DNA from 4 places in the Bradyrhizobium sp. Cp5.3 genome. Region 1 is predicted to be linked to each of the others. Evidence: riboswitches for the same ligand, from Rfam matches in the RefSeq annotation. Region 1 holds a riboswitch; each other region holds the start of a gene.
The links. A riboswitch is a leader RNA that binds a small molecule or an ion and turns the genes downstream of it on or off. The one in region 1 is predicted to bind cobalamin.

Region 1 (4,209 bases):
TCGCGCGTGACATCCCGCCAGTCGCTGACGTGGAGCACCGTCGCGGACAGCATAAGCGGATCGATCGGCATCCAGGTCGCTGTCGCGCTCCACTTCTCCTGTGGCCGGCGCAGCAGCTGCAGCCCTGTTCCGGCATCGACGGCGCGGGTGAAAGTGTAGTCGGCGCGAATGCCAAAGCGCTCCGTGACCTGCGCCCAGACGAAGCTCTCGGTGCCCTCGGTCGTCGCGAGATTTACGTTCGCATAGGACGTGAAGGTGGCGTTGGTGGTGATGAGGTTGGTGATACTGTTGTGGAAATAGCTCGAGCCGAACCGGATGCGGTCGCTGAAGAGAGGTTGCTCGAAGCCGACATCATAGCCTTCGCTTTGCTCCGGCTTCAGGTTCGGATTCCCGAAGAAGCCGAAGGTCGGGAAATTCTGATAGAGCTCACTCAGCGTGGGCGCCTTGAAGCCAGTCCCGTAGCTCGCCTTCAGCTTGGTCTCGGTCACCGGAACGATCAGGGCCGGCGCGACGCGATAGGTCGCGCGCTCGCCGAACTGGTCATTGTGGTCGTTGCGGACGTTCGTGACGAGGAAGAAGCGCTTCACAAACTCCGACTGCAATTCGATGAATGCGGCCCTGTTGCCGTTCTCGGCCGAGAATCCCGTCGTATCGATCCGCTCGGTCTGCTGCTCCGCGCCGACGACGAGATTGTTGCCCCGCGTGAGCTCGGTAACGACGTGCCAGTCGTACTTGATGCGCTCGCCGGTCGTGATTGTCGCGAGTGGATCTTCCGGGCCGATGTCGGTGCTGCGGCTGCTCGCATAGTTCACAGCGAAATAATTCCTGATGCCGCCGTCGAGCAGCGACCAGACCGCTTCGTCGCGGTTGAAGAGCTGCTGGACCGCATGGGTGCTTTGCGCGGCGTTCGGCGTGCTCGGAAAGCCGCCGTCGCCGGTGAACAGCAAACTCGCGTCGGTATAGCGAACGACGCTGTTGACGGACCAGTTCTCGTTGATGTCGAGCCCGAGCTTGGTCGAGTAGGTCATGTTGTCGTAGTTGTTGCCGTTCGCCTTCCGCCCCGGGGGCAGCAACTGAAGCGGTGTTACGGGGATGTCGCCCGCATGGAAATGCGCCACATTGAAAGCATAGTTGAAGTTGTCCTGCGCGCCGCGCAGGCCCACGGTCTGGTTGAACGTGTTGAACGATCCGGTCTCGATCGACGCCGTCGCGCGTGCCGGCCCCTCGCCTTTTTGGGTGACTATCGAGATGACGCCGCCGATTGCGTCCGAGCCGTAGAGGCCGCTCTGCGGCCCGCGCAGTACTTCGAGCTGCTGGATGTCGGCGGTCAAAAGATGCGCGAAATCGAAGGCCTCGTTCGGCGTTGAGGGATCGCCAACGTCAATTCCGTCCACGAACACCTTGGTGTGGTTGGAATTGGTGCCGCGCATGAACACCGAGGTCTGTCCGCCCGGCCCGCCGGTCTGCACCACGTTCAATCCCGTCACCGTGTTCAGAACGTCGGGCACGGTGCGGTATTGCCGGGTCTGGATATCCCGTTCGGTCATCACGGTGACTGAGCTTGCCACCTGTCCCGCCGGTGTCGCAATGCCGGTCGGGCTAATCACGAGTGGCGATGCAGTGATTGGCGTCGCTGACGCGGGTGCCTGAGGCGGCTTGAGCGCCTCGCGCCGTGGGCGTGACCGCAGCGGAGCTGTGGGAGGCAACTGCACGATGCCCGCGACTGGTCTGGACGGCACGACCTCGACCGGAGGCAACAGATCGGGTGACGCCGATTGCTGCGCAAAAGCGGCAGAGAAATCCAGAGACAGCAGAGAAACGGACGCGAGAAGGCCGGCGCGAAAGCGCCTAGCGGCAAAGACAATAAGGGACACAGTTAGAACCTCGGCGAGACGTCAGTGGCACGTCACAGCGAACGAGGTTTCACGACGGAGCTATTGCTCCGGTGAAGCTAATGTCTGTACTCCCCGACCGACATCTTCGCGTGCGACCACGGCTGACGGCAGGTCTCCTGGCTCGCGGGTCGCTACCTTGCGTCGCCTTCCCAGGACCGAGATTCCCAGTGGCATATGACGAAAGATTCGCCGCTTACAGTTGCGGGGGCAGCCGTGGCGTTGGGACAACCCCGCACCACGTTCCCTTTTGATCTCCGTGAGGAGAACCGTCGGCGAGAATGTTACCGGCTCTCCAGAGCCGGAGTCAATCCGATCGTCGCATGGCGCCGTTGTCGCACGTTACTGACGAGGCTCATCGATCGAATGAAGGTCCTCCCAGGGCGCGACGACATTGCCCTCGCCCGGTCGCCTCGAGATCGCAAGACGTAGCGCGGCCTCAAGATCCTGTTGCTGGAACGGCTTCTGCAGGATCGGAACGTTGTGAAAATTCGCGAGCAGGCTCGCAGCGCCGTAGCCGGTTGCGAAGACGAGGGGAATGCCGCGCTCCGCAATGCGGCGCGCCACGTCGAAGGTCTGCCGTCCGTTGAGATTGACGTCGAGGACGGCGACGTCAAAGCTGAACGAGGTGGCCTTCTCGAGCGCATCGTCGATGCGCGCGGCGACGCCGGCGATCTCGCACCCGGCGTCGAGAAGGCTGTCCTCAAGCAACATCATGACCAACGCCTCGTCTTCGATGACGAGGACCCGCTGACCGGCGAGATCGATTTCAGACATCGTCATTCCCTCCGTCAGCGGTGGCTTCATCATGCGCGGCAAAATTGGCGCGGATTTCGTGCAGCGGCGCGCGAATGACGCAGACGACGCCCTCGCGCTCGAACCCCAGCTCGACCTGCGCGCCGCCGAATTCGTGGGGAAGGCCCTGCTGTATCAATCGCGTACCGAAGCCGCGTCGCGACGGGACCACAACGGTGGGACCGCCGCGCTCGATCCAGCGCAGCTCGAAATGCTCGCCGACGTCCCATCCGACCTGGATCTTTCCAGAGCCTCGGGACAACGCGCCGTACTTCACCGCATTGGTCGCGAGCTCATGCAGCGCCATCGAGATCGCGAGCGCCGCCGTAGGCTTGATCCGCAAGTCGGGACCGGCGATCGCGATCCTGCCGTCGGCCCCCTCGGCGTAGGCGCCGAGGGCTTCGATCACGACCTCGCGCAATTCCGCCGACTCCCAGTTTTCCCGCACCAGTACGTCGTGCGCCTTCGAGAGCGCGATCAGGCGGGCGTCGAAGGCCCTGCGCCCCTCGCCGAGGCTCGGGGCATTGCGCAGGGTCTGGAGCGCAAACGACTGCACGGTGGTCAGCGTGTTCTTGACGCGGTGATTGAGCTCGTTGACGAGCAACTCGCGATGGCGTTCCTGGCGCTTGCGCTCGGAAATGTCGATGGCTGCGCAGACCGCGCCCTGAAACTGTCCGGTCACATCGACGATCGGCGAGGCTTGGAAGATCGCGGTTGCGGACCCGCCGTCGGCGAAGCGGATCTCCAGCTCCTCGTTGCCGACCTCCTCGCCGCGCGCGGCGCGCTGCAACGGCAACTCGGACGCCGCAACTTCGCGGCCGTCGCGAAAGATGCGGCAGGCCGGACGCTCGGGCGGCGGTGCCGACAGCGACATGTTCGCATCGGGCCGGACCCGCAGCAGGCGCGCACCATAGGCATTGCCGAAGATGTGCTCGGCGCTCCGATCGTGCGTGAACCACACTGCCGTTGGCACCGTGTTGACCACGGCTTCCAGCCGCGCCGCCTGCTGGCGCTGCGTCTCTTCGGCCTCTCGCCGGATCCGCGCCAGCTGCAGATTGGCGCGCACGCGTGCCAGCAATTCGCGCGCCGAAAACGGCTTGTTGACGTAGTCGTCGGCCCCGGCCTCGAGGCCCTCGACTCGCGCCTCCTCGCCGGCCCGCGCCGACAACAGGATGACGGGCAATCCCCGCAGCTGACCATCGCCGCGCAGTTCGGCGAGCAGCCCGATGCCGTCGAGACGCGGCATCATCACATCGGAAAGAACGAGGTCGGGCCGCTGCCGCCGAGCGGCCTCGAGGGCCCCCCGCCCGTCGGAAAACACCTCGACCCGATAGCCCTGCGCGTCGAGCAGCCGTTTGACGTAGTCGCGCAGGTCGGCATTGTCGTCGGCCAGGATGATCCGCTCGCCACCGTCGCTCGTCAACGCGTCCGGCGTCTCCGATGCGCTCTCGAGGGCGAGGTCGCCACGCAGATCCGTCTCGGTCGCGTCGTGCGGAAGCCAACGCAGCGCCTCCTGGACATA
Region 2 (4,209 bases), on a different contig from region 1:
GACGCGGCTCGCGGAGGTCCTTTCGCGCTGAGCGCTCAGCGCGCCAGCGCGAGCAGCCCTTTGACATCGAGATGTGTCTCGATGTGATCGGCGAGCGCATCGAGCGCGCTCTCGACCCTGGCATGGTAGGGCTCGTCGCCTGCGGGAATGTCGAGCTTTGCGAGAAACGCCTTGCGAAAATCGTCCGAGGTGAAGAGGCCGTGCAGGTAGCTGCCTTGGACGCGTCCATCGCTTGAGGTAGCGCCTTCCGGCGCGCCGTCGAGCATAGCAAAGGCGCGCGCGCGATCGGGCCCTTCGGTGCGGCCGATGTGAATCTCATAGGCCTCGATCGGCGCACTCGTCGCCGCATGCACGGCCGACACGCGCGTCAGCGTCTTCTGCGGGCTCATCTCCGTCGTCACGTCGAGAAGCCCGAGGCCCGGCGTCTCGCCCGCAGGCCCTTCGATTCCGTCGGGATCGGCGACGCTGCGCCCGAGCATCTGATAGCCGCCGCAGAGGCCGAGCACATGGCCGCCCCTGCGGTGATGCGCAAGGAGATCGATGTCCCAGCCCTGCGCGCGCAGGAAGGCGAGGTCGCCGCGGGTGGATTTGGAGCCGGGAATGATGACGAGGCGCACGTCGCCCGGGATCGCTTCACCCGGACGCACCATCACGAGATCGACGCTAGCCTCGAGCTTCAGTGGATCGAGGTCGTCGAAATTGGCGATCCGCGACAGCGCGAGACATGCGATCTTGCACTGACCGGGCTTTCGCGCGTCCCGCAATCCGAGCGCATCCTCGGCCGGAAGCTCGCCGGCGCGCGCGAACCAGGGCAGCACGCCGAAACCGCGCCAGGACGTCCTGGCTTCGATCAGCCGGTAGCCATCGTCGAACAGCGTGGGATCGCCACGGAACTTGTTGATGATAAAACCCCGGATCATCGCGGCGTCATCCGGATCGATCACCGTCTTGATGCCGACGAGCTGCGCGATGACGCCGCCGCGATCGATGTCGCCGACCAGCACGACCGGCACGTCGGCCTTGCGCGCAAAGCCCATATTGGCAATATCGGCCTTGCGCAGATTGACTTCCGCCGGGCTGCCGGCGCCTTCGACCAGCACGAGATCGGCGCGCGCCTTCAGCCGCTCAAAACTCTCCAGCACCGCGCCCATCAAGGAGGGCTTCATCGCGGCGTAGTCCCGCGCGCGCGCGGTCGCGATGCGCTTTCCCTGCACGATCACCTGCGCGCCGACATCGGTCTCGGGCTTCAGCAGCACCGGGTTCATGTCGGTGTGCGGCTCGACACCGGCGGCGAGCGCCTGGAGCGCCTGGGCGCGGCCGATCTCGCCGCCGTCGACGGTGACGGCGGCATTGTTCGACATGTTCTGCGGCTTGAAGGGAAGCACGCGCAGGCCGCGCCGCTTAGCTGCGCGCGCAAGGCCCGCGACGATGAGCGACTTGCCCACGTCCGAGCCGGCCCCCTGGATCATCAATGCGCGCGTCATTGCGAAAATTGTCTCAGAACTCGACGCCGGCTTGCGCCTTGATGCCGGAGCGGAACGGATGCTTGACCAGCGTCATCTCGGTGACGAGATCGGCGATCTCGATCAGTTCGTCCTTGGCGTTGCGGCCGGTGAGGACGACATGCGTCATCGGTGGCTTCGAGGTCTTCAGGAAGTCGACGACCTCGGCGATATCGAGATAGTCGTAGCGCAGCGCGATGTTGATCTCGTCGAGCACAACCATGCGCAGCCGCTCATCGGCGATCAGCTCTTTCGCCTTCTCCCAACCCGCGCGCGCCGCGGCGATGTCGCGGGCGCGGTCCTGTGTCTCCCAGGTAAAACCTTCGCCCATCGCATGGAACTGGCAGAGATCGCCGAAATGGCCGGTCAAAAGCCGCCGCTCGCCGGTGTCCCAGGCGCCCTTGATGAACTGCACGACCGCGCAGGGAAAGCCGTGGGCGACGCAGCGGACAATCATGCCGAAGGCCGAGGAGGACTTGCCCTTGCCGGCGCCGGTATGGACGATGATGAGGCCCTTCTCGCCGCTCTTGGTCGCCATGATCTTGTCGCGGGCGACCTTGATTTTCGCCATTTTCGCGGCGTGCCGGGCGTCGGTGTCCTCGGTGCTTTGGGTATCCGGTTCAGGCGTCATCGGACGGGGTCCTTCGGCTTGACAAGTGGCGGCCATGGGCAAATGGTGGGCCCGCGTTGGTTCCTGTCCTACGACAGGCGAAGAGGGAATGCGATAGGGCGCGAATCGGTAAGATTTGAGCCCAAAATGCAGCCGCCCCCGCGACCGTGACCGGAGAGATGCCCGAAGCCACTGATCCCCTGGGGGATCGGGAAGGCGGGGGACGAAGGGACAAACCCTGCTCCGCAAGCCGGGAGACCTGCCAGCGCGGAGTTTGAGACCGGCGGACGGGGTGTTCCGCGACGGGGAAACGGGCCGCCAGAACGGCTCGTGCGCCTCATCGCCTCCGGCCGTCTTTCATGGAAGGGGCGATGACCGTCACGCTTCACGTTTGCATCACCTGCCGTGCCGGCCAGACACTCGCAGAGGGCGAGGTCACGCCCGGCAAGCGGCTGCACGGTGCGATCCTCGACGCCGGGGTGCCCGAGGGCGTCACCGTGGTTCCCGTCGAATGTCTGTCGGCCTGCAGCCAGGGTTGCTCGGTGGCGCTGAGCGCGCCCGGCCGCTGGTCCTATGTCTATGGCCGTCTGTCCGATGTTCATGCGCGCGATGTGATCGCGGGTGCCACGGCCTATGCGGCGGCGCCCGACGGCATCGTGCCCTGGCGCAGCCGTCCCGAGATCTTCCGCAAGCAGTCGCTTGCCCGCATTCCCCCCATTGCTGTCGTGCCGGAGGCCGCTGAATGAACCCGCTCGCAAAAGTCCCGGTCACGGTCGTCACCGGCTTCCTCGGATCGGGCAAGACCACGCTGATCCAGCACCTCCTCAGCAATGCCAACGGCAAGAAGCTCGCGGTGCTCGTCAACGAGTTCGGCAGCGAGGGCGTCGACGGCGAGATCCTGAAGTCCTGCGCCGACGCGAACTGTCCGGAAGAGAACATCGTCGAGCTCGCCAATGGCTGCATCTGCTGCACTGTCGCCGACGATTTCATTCCGACCATGGAGCAGCTGCTGGCGCGGCCTGTGAAGCCCGATCACATCCTGATCGAGACCTCGGGCCTGGCGTTGCCCAAGCCGCTGCTCAAGGCGTTCGACTGGCCCGAGATTCGCTCGCGCATCACGGTCGACGGCGTGATCGCGCTCGCCGATGCCGAGGCTGTCGCCGCCGGCCGTTTCGCGCCGGACCCGGATGCGGTGGACGCGCAGCGCGCGGCGGATGAGAATCTCGATCACGAGACGCCGCTGTCGGAAGTGTTCGAGGACCAGATCGCCTGCGCCGACATCGTGCTGCTGACCAAGGCCGACCTTGCGGGCGTGGCAGGACTCGAAGCGGCCAAGGCGGCGATCGCGGCCGAGATGCCGCGCCGCGTGCCGATGCTGCCGGTCACCGACGGCGCGATCGACGCCCGCGTGATCCTTGGTCTTGGCGCCGCCGCGGAGAACGATCTTGCGGCGCGTCCCTCGCATCACGATGGCGAGGAAGAGCACGAGCATGACGACTTTGCTTCCGTCGTGATCGATCTTCCAGAGGTCACGGACGTCGAGACGCTGGTCGCATCGATCCAGAAGCTTGCGCGCGAGCAGAACGTGCTGCGCGCCAAGGGCTATATCGCGGTCGCGGGCAAGCCGATGCGCCTGTTGCTGCAGGCGGTCGGCGAGCGCGTGCGGCACCAGTTCGACAAGGCCTGGGGTTCGGGCGCACGGCAGTCGAAGCTCGTCGTGATCGGCGAGCACGGCGATATCGACGAGGCCGCAATCAAGGCGGGACTTGGTATCTGATGCATGTCGTCTTCCGCGAGAGCCGCGGTCTGGAGGAGACCGCGACGCCAAGGGACATCGGCCAGGACCCGGCCGATCTCGTGGTGCTCTCGTTCTCGGACTCCGATCTTGCTGCGTTCGCGGCCGGTTGGCGGCGCGGCCGCGACAGCCTGCCGTCGCTGCGGCTTGCGAACCTCGCGGAGCTCCGTCACCCGCTCTCGGTCGATACCTATATCGAGCGCTCGCTGACGCAGGCGCGCGGCATCCTGGTGCGCCTGATCGGCGGGGAGTCCTACTGGTCCTACGGACTCGCGGCCCTGCAGCAACTGGCGAAGGCGCGC
Region 3 (4,209 bases), on a different contig from region 1:
TTCTGCTTCGGTCAGCGACGGAAACGGAACGAAGTGCATCACGATCCCCGTCGCAAACCACATCGCGAACAGCAGGCAGAACGCGATACCGAGCCAGCGATGCACGAGGACGATCGTACCCATCATGCGCCGGAGCTCACCATTTGAACGCCGCGGAGATCTCGTAGGTGCGCGGGGCTCCCAGCAGGATCTGATCGGGGTAGAACGGATCGCCCCAGATCGCATAGCGCTTGTCGGTGATGTTGCGCACGCGGAAGGTCAGGCGCGCCTGGTCGACGGCATTGAACACCGTCCTGGGAATGTCGACGAAGGCATAGACGTCGGCCACGGTGTAGGCCTTCAGCGTCACGACGTTTGCATCGGTGTTGAAGCGGTCGCCGACATGGCGGCCGACGATTCCGAGCTCGACCGGCAAGGGTGTGAAGAAGCGGTAGGACGCTCCCGCATTGGCGACGATGCGCGGCACGTTCGGCGGGGTGTTGCCGGAGAACGAGCCGCCGACGAAATTGCAATCGGCGTAACGCGCATCGACATAGGCGATGTTGCCCCACAGTCGCAGCGGATCAATCGGGCGGACCGACGCCGCGAGTTCAACGCCCTTCGACTCCTGGCGCCCGGCGATGTTGAGCTGCATGCCGCCGGCCGCGGCATAGACGTTCTTGCGCAGGATGTCGTAGGCCGAGAACGACCACTCCGCCCTGTTGTCCCAGAACAAATGTTTCACACCGGTCTCATAGGTGCGCGAGGTCGTCAGATCGAGCGGCTGGGTCGGCACGAGCAGGAAGATATTGTTGGCCGAGACGTCCGCGCCGGTGGCGTACTGACTGAAGAAGGTGAGGCCTGGAACAGCGTCCCAAGTGTAGCCGATGCGGCCCGTCACCGGCACCCAGGATTTCGAGAACGGGAAGTTCGCCTTCTCGAGGCCATTCACGTCGGTCGAGTTGCGGTCGAGCCCGATATGCTCGACGCGGAGGCCGCCGACCAGGGCAAAGCTGCGCGTGAGCTTCAGCCGGTCCTCGAACGACAGCGCCTCGTTGTCGATGCGCGCGGTTTGCTGCTGCGTCGTGAGCAGGCCGTAATAGCCGCGCACGGGATCGACCAGCGTGACGAGATCGTGGGGGAAATTGGCGGCGCCCGGCCGGACGAAGTCGAGATCGCTCACCGCAAGTGTTGTGACGAAGCGATTATCGAAACCTGCGATATTCGTATCCCAGGTCAGATCGGTGATGTTACCGGCCAGCCGCTGGCTATGCGCGACGTAAAAGCGCTCGCGATCGACCAGGTTCGAGCCAGAGTTGAACGCCTCGACCTCGTTGTTGAACCAGGTGCGCTCGGCGCCATAGCCGTAGGCTTGGCTCTTCAGGGTGAGGCCGGGCGCGAGCTTCAGCTCGAAGCCGCCGCGCAGCCAGACCTCCTGCGCAACGTTGCGGTTGTCGAGGACGTTGTAGTTGGTGTTGAAGGTGCGGTCGTCGATGGTGACCGCCCCGAGATTCGAGCCGTTGTAGTTCGAGATGTAATTGCCGGAGACGATGCCGCTCGTCGCGTGCGAGCCGCTGAAGGCGATCGGCACCAGCGGCGCGCCCCAATAGGCTTTTCCGCGGTCCTCGCGATACTCGATCGCGCCCCAGATCTTGAGGCTGTCGGAGATGCGGTAGTTGAGCTGGCCGGAGACGTCGAGCGTCCTGGTGTTGGTATCGTCGGCAAAGCCGTTGAGCGAGGATCGGCTGATGTCGAAGCGGTAGTCGAGGCCCTGGACATTGGTGCTGCCGCCGGAGCCGTAATGCGAGCGGAACGAGTTCAGGGAGTCCCAGGAAAAATCCGCCTCGTTCAGGACGGGTCCAGTATGCGGCTGCTTGGTGACGACATTGACCGCGCCGCCGGCGGCGCCCTCGCCCGACATCACCGAAGCCGGGCCTTTCACGAATTCCACGGCCTCCAGATTGGCCGTGTCCATGATGCGCGAGGTCATGTTCTGCGGGCCGATCTTGATGCCGTTGTAGAGCGTGTTGATCTGGCTGTTGGTGAAGCCGCGCATCGAGAAGGCCGACGGCTCGGCCGGATTATCGCCGGAGGTGACGCCGACCGCGCCCTGGGAGACCTCCGACACGGTGCGATAGCCCTGCTCACGCATGGTCTCGGCCGAGATCACCTCGACGGTCGCCGGGATCTCGCGCACGGTCAGGCCGAGGCGCGAGGCGCTTACGGCCACCACATTGGTGTTGAGCGGCGTCTGCGCCGTGGTGGGAACGGCGGGCTTCTGCGAGGCCGGCACCGCGGCAGGCCTGGTCGCCGCGGCACGGCGCGCAAGCCGTCCCTCGCTGCGCGCGGGCTTGGCCGGCCCGCGGGGCTGGGCGGGGGTCACCTCGACCGGCGGTAGCGGATCGCGGACCTGCTGCGCGAAAGCCGCGGGCATGTCGACGAATGCAATTGATGTGAGAGCAGCGGTCGCGAGCAGGAATTTGCGCTGGCGCGCGACGCGGATGGAAGACATGGTCCGAACCTCGGTGTGACGTCAGTGGCACGTCACAGCGAACCAGGTCTCACCTCCGGCCCTTTGGGCCTTTGCGATGAAGCCGAATGTCTGTACTCCCCGACCGACATTTTCGCGTGTGACCACGGCTGACGGCAGGTCTCCTGGCTTGCGGGTCATGACCGCTTCGTCGCCTTCCCGGGACCGAGGACCCAGTGGCTTCTGACGAAGGATTCTCCGCTCACAGTTGCGGGGGCAGCTACGGCATTGGGGAAACATCCCCGCACCGCATTCCCTTTTCATCCCCTTTCGGGGAAACCGTCAGGACCATCTAGGATTAAGACGCAGGCGGAGTCAATGTGCGCGAACTGCGGCGTTGTTGTCGCAGTGGCTTTCAGGAGACATCACATGGAAGGCGAGACCTTCCTCTGGCTGATACGTCATGCGGCTGTCGACGGCATCGCGGGCACGATCCATGCGCCGGACACGCCGGCCGATCTCGGTGACCGCACGCAGATCGACGCGCTGCGACGCTGCCTGCCGCCGGATGCCATGAGCTATGCCAGCCCGTCGCGCCGGACAGTCGATACGGCACGCGCATTAGGGCTCGATCCGGCGCTTGCTCCCGAATTCGGCGAGCAGGATTTTGGCGCTTGGACCGGCCAGCGCCACGACGCGCTCGCCGCGGCAGGTGGCGACGCCTATGCGCAATTCTGGAACGACCCCGCGCGCGGACGGCCGCCGGGCGGCGAAAGCTTTGAGGATCAGGTCGCGCGCGTCCGGAAGGGCCTCGCGCAGATCGGACCCGGTCCGGCCATTCTCGTGGTCCACTCCGGCACGATCCGCGCAGCGCTCTGCATCGCACTTGATCTCGCGCCACAGGCCGCCTTGCGCTTCGTCGTCGATCCGCTCTCCCTCACTCGCATCGACCGGCTCGCGGCGAGCTGGCGCGTCGTGTCCGTCAATCAGCGCTCCGGCTGAACATCAAGCCGGACGATCCGGCACATTGGCCTGTGCAAACGTCGCCATGCCGTTGTGAAGGCTGCACGCGAGCCGCACCAGCGGCAGCGCGATCGCGGCGCCCGATCCCTCACCGAGCCTGAGATCGAGCATGATCAGCGGCTGGACGTTCAGCGCGCGCAGAACCAGCCGGTGCCCCTGCTCCGCCGATTGATGTGACGGCAGCAGGAATGGCTGGCATGACGGGTTGAGGCGCACAGCCGCCAGCGCAGCAACCGAGACGATGAAGCCATCGATCAGCACCGGAATGCGGCGCTGCGCGGCGGCGATGATCGCGCCGCAAATGGCCGCGATCTCGAGGCCACCGACGGCGCACAGAATTTTCTCGGGCGACGCACCAGCAAGCCCGTGGCGCGCCAGCGCCGCATCGATCACGCGGGCCTTATGTGCGCGACCGGCCGCATCGACGCCGGTGCCGCTGCCGGCAATCTCCTCAGCACTCACGCCGAGCAGGCTAGCGGCAATCGCCGCCGCCGTCGTGGTGTTGCCGATGCCCATTTCTCCGAGGATCAGCAGATCGGGCCTTGATGCCTCCGCACGAACGACCGCGCGCTGGCCGGCTTCGAAAGCAAACGTCAGCTCAGAAGGCTCGAGCGCGGCTTCCACGCTGAAGTCGCGCGTTCCCTTGCGCGGCTTGTCGGCGACGACACCCGCCATCTCAGCCTCCGCCAGCGTGCCGGCGTCGACCACTTCAAGGTTCGAACCAAGCTCGCGCGCCA
Region 4 (4,209 bases), on a different contig from region 1:
ATTGCACCATGTCGTTGCGCTCGAACTCACCATGCACCAGCACGTCAAGGCCAATATTCTCCTGCCACCGGACCGCGCGCGCGGTCTCGTTCTGGAGGAACGTCGTGTAGGCAGCGTTGCTGAGCGTCCCACGGGTATGCGCTGCGCGCGCATTCCGGACCGCTGTCGTCTGCGGGAATGAGCCGATGGTCGTCGTTGGAAACGCCGGCAAATTGAAGCGCTGGTGTTGCGCCTCCGCACGCTTCGCAAACGGGCTGTTGCGGCGACGCAGGCTCGCATCGATTGCGGCGACACGCTGCGCCACTTTCGCATCGTGAATGCGGGGCGAACCCTTACGTGCGGCGGCGGCAATGTCAGATTCCTTCAGAGCCGTACCGCACGACTTCCGGCCGCCCGAGAGCGCCGCTCCCAGTGTTGCCAATTCCTCGATCTTTTGGACGGCGAAGGCGAGCCAGCTCTTGATCTGGGGATCGAACTTTTCCTCCAGGCCAAGATCGATCGGCACATGCAGGAGGGAGCAGGATGGCGCGATCTGCACGCGATCCCGCCCTAGCGCGTCGATCACGGGTTCGAGCCGATCGAGAACGCGATTAAGATCCGCACGCCAGATGTTACGCCCGTCGATCACGCCGAGCGAGATCACGCGATCGCGGGACAAGGCGGCAAGATCTGACAATTGCTCCGGGGCGCGGACGAGATCGAAGTGCAGGCCCGTGACAGGAAGCCCGAAGGCAGTATCGCGGTTTTCGCCGAGCGCACCGAAATAGCTCGCCAACATGATCTTGATCTGCGGCACGGATCTTGCGATCTCGGTGTAGGCGGAGCGGAGCGCGGCCTGAGCGGCAGCGTCCAGATCGAGCACAAGGCAGGGTTCGTCGATCTGGACCCAGTCCGCGCCCTGCTGGGCAAGTTCGCGAAGGACATCGACATAGACCGGGAGCAACCGCTCCAGCAGCGAGAGCGGTTCGAAGTCCGGTTCCTTGCTCTTGGCGAGCTTGAGGAATGTGACGGGTCCGATCAATACCGGCCGCGTCTGATAGCCGAGCGACTTTGCCTCTTCGTATTCCTCAATCGGTTTGCGTGAGGCGAGGCTGAATTGCTGATCGCGGCGCAGCTCCGGGACCATGTAATGGTAGTTGGTGTCAAACCATTTCGTCATCTCCTGCGCCGGTACGCCATGACCGTGGTGCGCATGCCCGCATGACGCTTCAGTTGCGTTAGCATCCGCGCCGCGCGCCATGGCAAAATAGGTTGCAAGCGGCACCGGGCCGTTTTTCCAGCCATAGACGTCCGGAATGGCACCGACCATCACGGACGTGTCGAGCACTTGGTCGTAGAACGAAAAGTCGTTCGAAGGAATCACGGTGACGCCGAGCCTTTTCTGCCGCGCCCAATTCGCAGCGCGCAGCGCCATGCCGGCCTCGATCAGCGAGGGTTCGTCCGATGCGCCAGACCAAAAGCGCTCGAGCGCGAATTTCAGCTCGCGTCGCGGACCGATACGAGGTGTGCCGAGAGTTGCAACAGGAAGAGACAGAGACATAGCATCAACCCCGTGGTTGGGGGCAGAGGCCGTGGCGGACGCATGCAGGGAAAGTCGCGCGAGCGACGGCTGCCTCGCGTACCACCGGGACACCCCGCCCGTGGACGAATATTTCGTCGGGGCAGGTCTCCTGGCTCGCGGGTCAATGTCGCTGTCTGGCCTTCCCGAAGCTGTATGGGCTTCAGTGACTTGAGTTGGACAGCGGCTCGCCGCTTACAGTTGCGGGGGCAGCGCCGGCATCGCACCGGCTTCCCTCTTAGCTCCGGATCAAGCGGGATCCGGAGAACCTCGACGCTTTCGATTATCTGCAAGACGGCCGCGCCGTCAACCTCTCACATGTGCGCGTCTGAACGGCGATCTGGACAGTGGAGACGTCCGACAGTTTCGCGACGGTGTAACGCTACTCGTCCTCAACTCTGCGTCTTCGAAACTCAATCGGCCCAAGTTGGTAGGTGTGCAAGCGTCCGAACCGTCAGTAACACGATGTTCCTTGTTGGCTATCCTTCGTCGCTGCCGCTTTCCTTGCGCCATAGGTCGAGCATGAACACGATCACGTCTCAGCATCTTGACCTGGCCTGCGTCGTAACGACGCGAGTTGTCGGATTTTCTCCCGCTACGAACCTGACGTGCGGCAGCAGGCAAAGGGCCGGCATCGCCATTCGGCTCGTCAAGTCGACTTTCCGCCAGAGACTCAAATGCGTGGTGAGCGAGGTTCCATGTGGCATCTCGATAGCCTTTCCGGAGGCGACTGAGGCCGATATCATGGACGTTTGCGCCTTTGCCGAGCAGAGACTGCAGCGGCTCCAACAGGAACCGCTCACGACGAAAATGGTCGAGGAGATTCTATCCGTCACTCCGGCAGAGCTTCGTTGCTTGACCAAGCAGGGCAGGATTCCACCCGTGGGTCGCGCCTTTTTCAGCCAGGGCAGGAAGCAGGTTGGCGTGTTTGTGTATGCGCCGGAGGTGATCTGCAAACTCGCCAAACAGTCGGACCAGATTTCCGAATGGCGTCGTGCCGCTGGAACGGCGGCAATGCCCTCCCACAGAAAATCGTCGCTCGCGCGCCAATCGGCCGTTGACACTTTCGAGTAAATGTCACTAGATATAGAGGTCACGGTTCCACTATTTCGCAAGATTTGGTGGCTAAGAGGGAAGCCGGTGAACTGCGTTTCGACGCGGAATTCCGGCGCTGCCCCCGCAACTGTCAGCAGCGAGCTGCTTCCGAACATCGTCACTGAGGTCATTAAAGGCCTCGGGAAGGCGGGAAGCATGCGACGACCTGCGAGCCAGGAGACCTGCCGCGACGACCTGAACGTCCACGGGCGGGGTGTCCCGGCGGTCGCTTGCATGCACCGTCCGGCACATGTCTGCCGGCGTTTCTGCGGCGCCCTCCTTTGCCCCGTTCGATAGCAACATGCATCACGGGGACCTTTGATGTCTTTGAACCTCCACGACGCGGAAATCGCTTCCGCTCCCATCATCCAGCTGCGTCCGGAATCGCTCGCGGGCACGCCAAGCGAGCCCGCCATGCAGATCATCCGTCGCAACGGCAAGGTAACGCAATTCGATTCGGCCAAGATCGCGGTTGCGATGACGAAAGCGTTTCTCGCCGTGGAAGGCAACACAGCAGTCGCCTCGCGCCGCGTGCATGAGAGCGTCGAGCACTTGACCGCTGATGTCGTAGCTGCGCTGACGCGCCGAGCTGGGGAGGGGCGCACGTTTCACATCGAGGATGTGCAGGACCAGGTCGAACTCGCGCTGATGCGCCGCGAGAATCACAAGGTCGCGCGCGCCTACGTGCTCTACCGGGAAGAACGGGCCCGCAAGCGCGCCGAAGCCGAGGCTGCGGCTCCGAAGGCCATCTCAAGCCAGCCTTCGCTCCACATGCTCCGCGACGACGGCAGCAACGTGCCGGTCGATATGGCCCGCCTCACCGCTGTGATCGCGGAGGCCTGCAATGGATTAGACGCGACCGATCCTGCGGCTGTGCTCGTCGAGACCACACGCAATCTATATGACGGCATCAGCCGCAACGAGCTTGCGCTTGCGCCGATCATGGCGGCACGCTCCCTGGTGGAGCAAGAGCCCAACTACGCCTATGTCAGCGCGCGTCTGCTGCTGGACAAGCTGCGCGGTGAAGTTCTCACCTATGTGCATCGGCAGCCGACGGAAGCGAGCCAGGCCGACATGGGCAGTCGCTACGCAGACTACTTCCCGGTCTATATCAAGACCGGCATCGCCGCCGAGCTGCTCGATCCCGAGCTGACCCGGTTCGACCTCAACAGAATCTCAGCGGCCCTGAAGCCGGAGCGCGATCTGCAATTCCAGTTCCTGGGCCTGCAGACGCTTTACGACCGTTACCTTCTTCACGTCTCCGGCAACCGTATCGAGCTGCCGCAAGCGTTCTTCATGCGGGTAGCTATGGGGCTTGCGCTCCGCGAAATCGACCGCGAGACCAAGGCAATCGAGTTTTACGATCTCCTGTCATCTTTCGACTTCATGGCTTCGACGCCGACGCTGTTCAATTCAGGCACGCCGCGTCCGCAGCTTTCATCTTGCTTTCTGACAACGGTAACCGACGAGCTCGACGGCATCTTCAAGTCGATCAAGGACAACGCGCTGCTCGCAAAATATTCGGGGGGTCTTGGCAACGACTGGACCCCGGTGCG

Region 2: another riboswitch for cobalamin. It lies ahead of K289_RS0133175 (DUF1636 domain-containing protein); the one in region 1 lies ahead of K289_RS0106585 (TonB-dependent siderophore receptor).
Region 3: another riboswitch for cobalamin. It lies ahead of K289_RS51845 (TonB-dependent siderophore receptor); the one in region 1 lies ahead of K289_RS0106585 (TonB-dependent siderophore receptor).
Region 4: another riboswitch for cobalamin. It lies ahead of metE (5-methyltetrahydropteroyltriglutamate--homocysteine S-methyltransferase); the one in region 1 lies ahead of K289_RS0106585 (TonB-dependent siderophore receptor).

The regions. Positions count from the first base shown of each region.
Region 1 is NZ_AUFA01000003.1:269,179-273,387, reverse strand. It holds gene K289_RS0106585 (TonB-dependent siderophore receptor) at 1-1,874, opposite strand, end outside; cobalamin riboswitch at 1,984-2,181, opposite strand; gene K289_RS43980 (response regulator) at 2,235-2,669, opposite strand; gene K289_RS43975 (ATP-binding protein) at 2,662-4,209, opposite strand, start outside.
Region 2 is NZ_AUFA01000039.1:8,513-12,721, forward strand. It holds gene cobD (threonine-phosphate decarboxylase CobD) at 1-31, shown strand, start outside; gene K289_RS0133165 (cobyric acid synthase) at 36-1,484, opposite strand; gene cobO (cob(I)yrinic acid a,c-diamide adenosyltransferase) at 1,498-2,133, opposite strand; cobalamin riboswitch at 2,174-2,394, shown strand; gene K289_RS0133175 (DUF1636 domain-containing protein) at 2,484-2,858, shown strand; gene cobW (cobalamin biosynthesis protein CobW) at 2,855-3,889, shown strand; gene cobN (cobaltochelatase subunit CobN) at 3,889-4,209, shown strand, end outside.
Region 3 is NZ_AUFA01000039.1:25,046-29,254, reverse strand. It holds gene K289_RS0133260 (PepSY domain-containing protein) at 1-126, opposite strand, end outside; gene K289_RS51845 (TonB-dependent siderophore receptor) at 137-2,491, opposite strand; cobalamin riboswitch at 2,607-2,808, opposite strand; gene K289_RS0133250 (histidine phosphatase family protein) at 2,879-3,451, shown strand; gene cobT (nicotinate-nucleotide--dimethylbenzimidazole phosphoribosyltransferase) at 3,455-4,209, opposite strand, start outside.
Region 4 is NZ_AUFA01000036.1:53,656-57,864, reverse strand. It holds gene metE (5-methyltetrahydropteroyltriglutamate--homocysteine S-methyltransferase) at 1-1,540, opposite strand, end outside; cobalamin riboswitch at 1,643-1,846, opposite strand; gene K289_RS0132470 (hypothetical protein) at 2,081-2,632, shown strand; cobalamin riboswitch at 2,638-2,858, shown strand; gene K289_RS0132465 (ribonucleoside-diphosphate reductase subunit alpha) at 2,975-4,209, shown strand, end outside.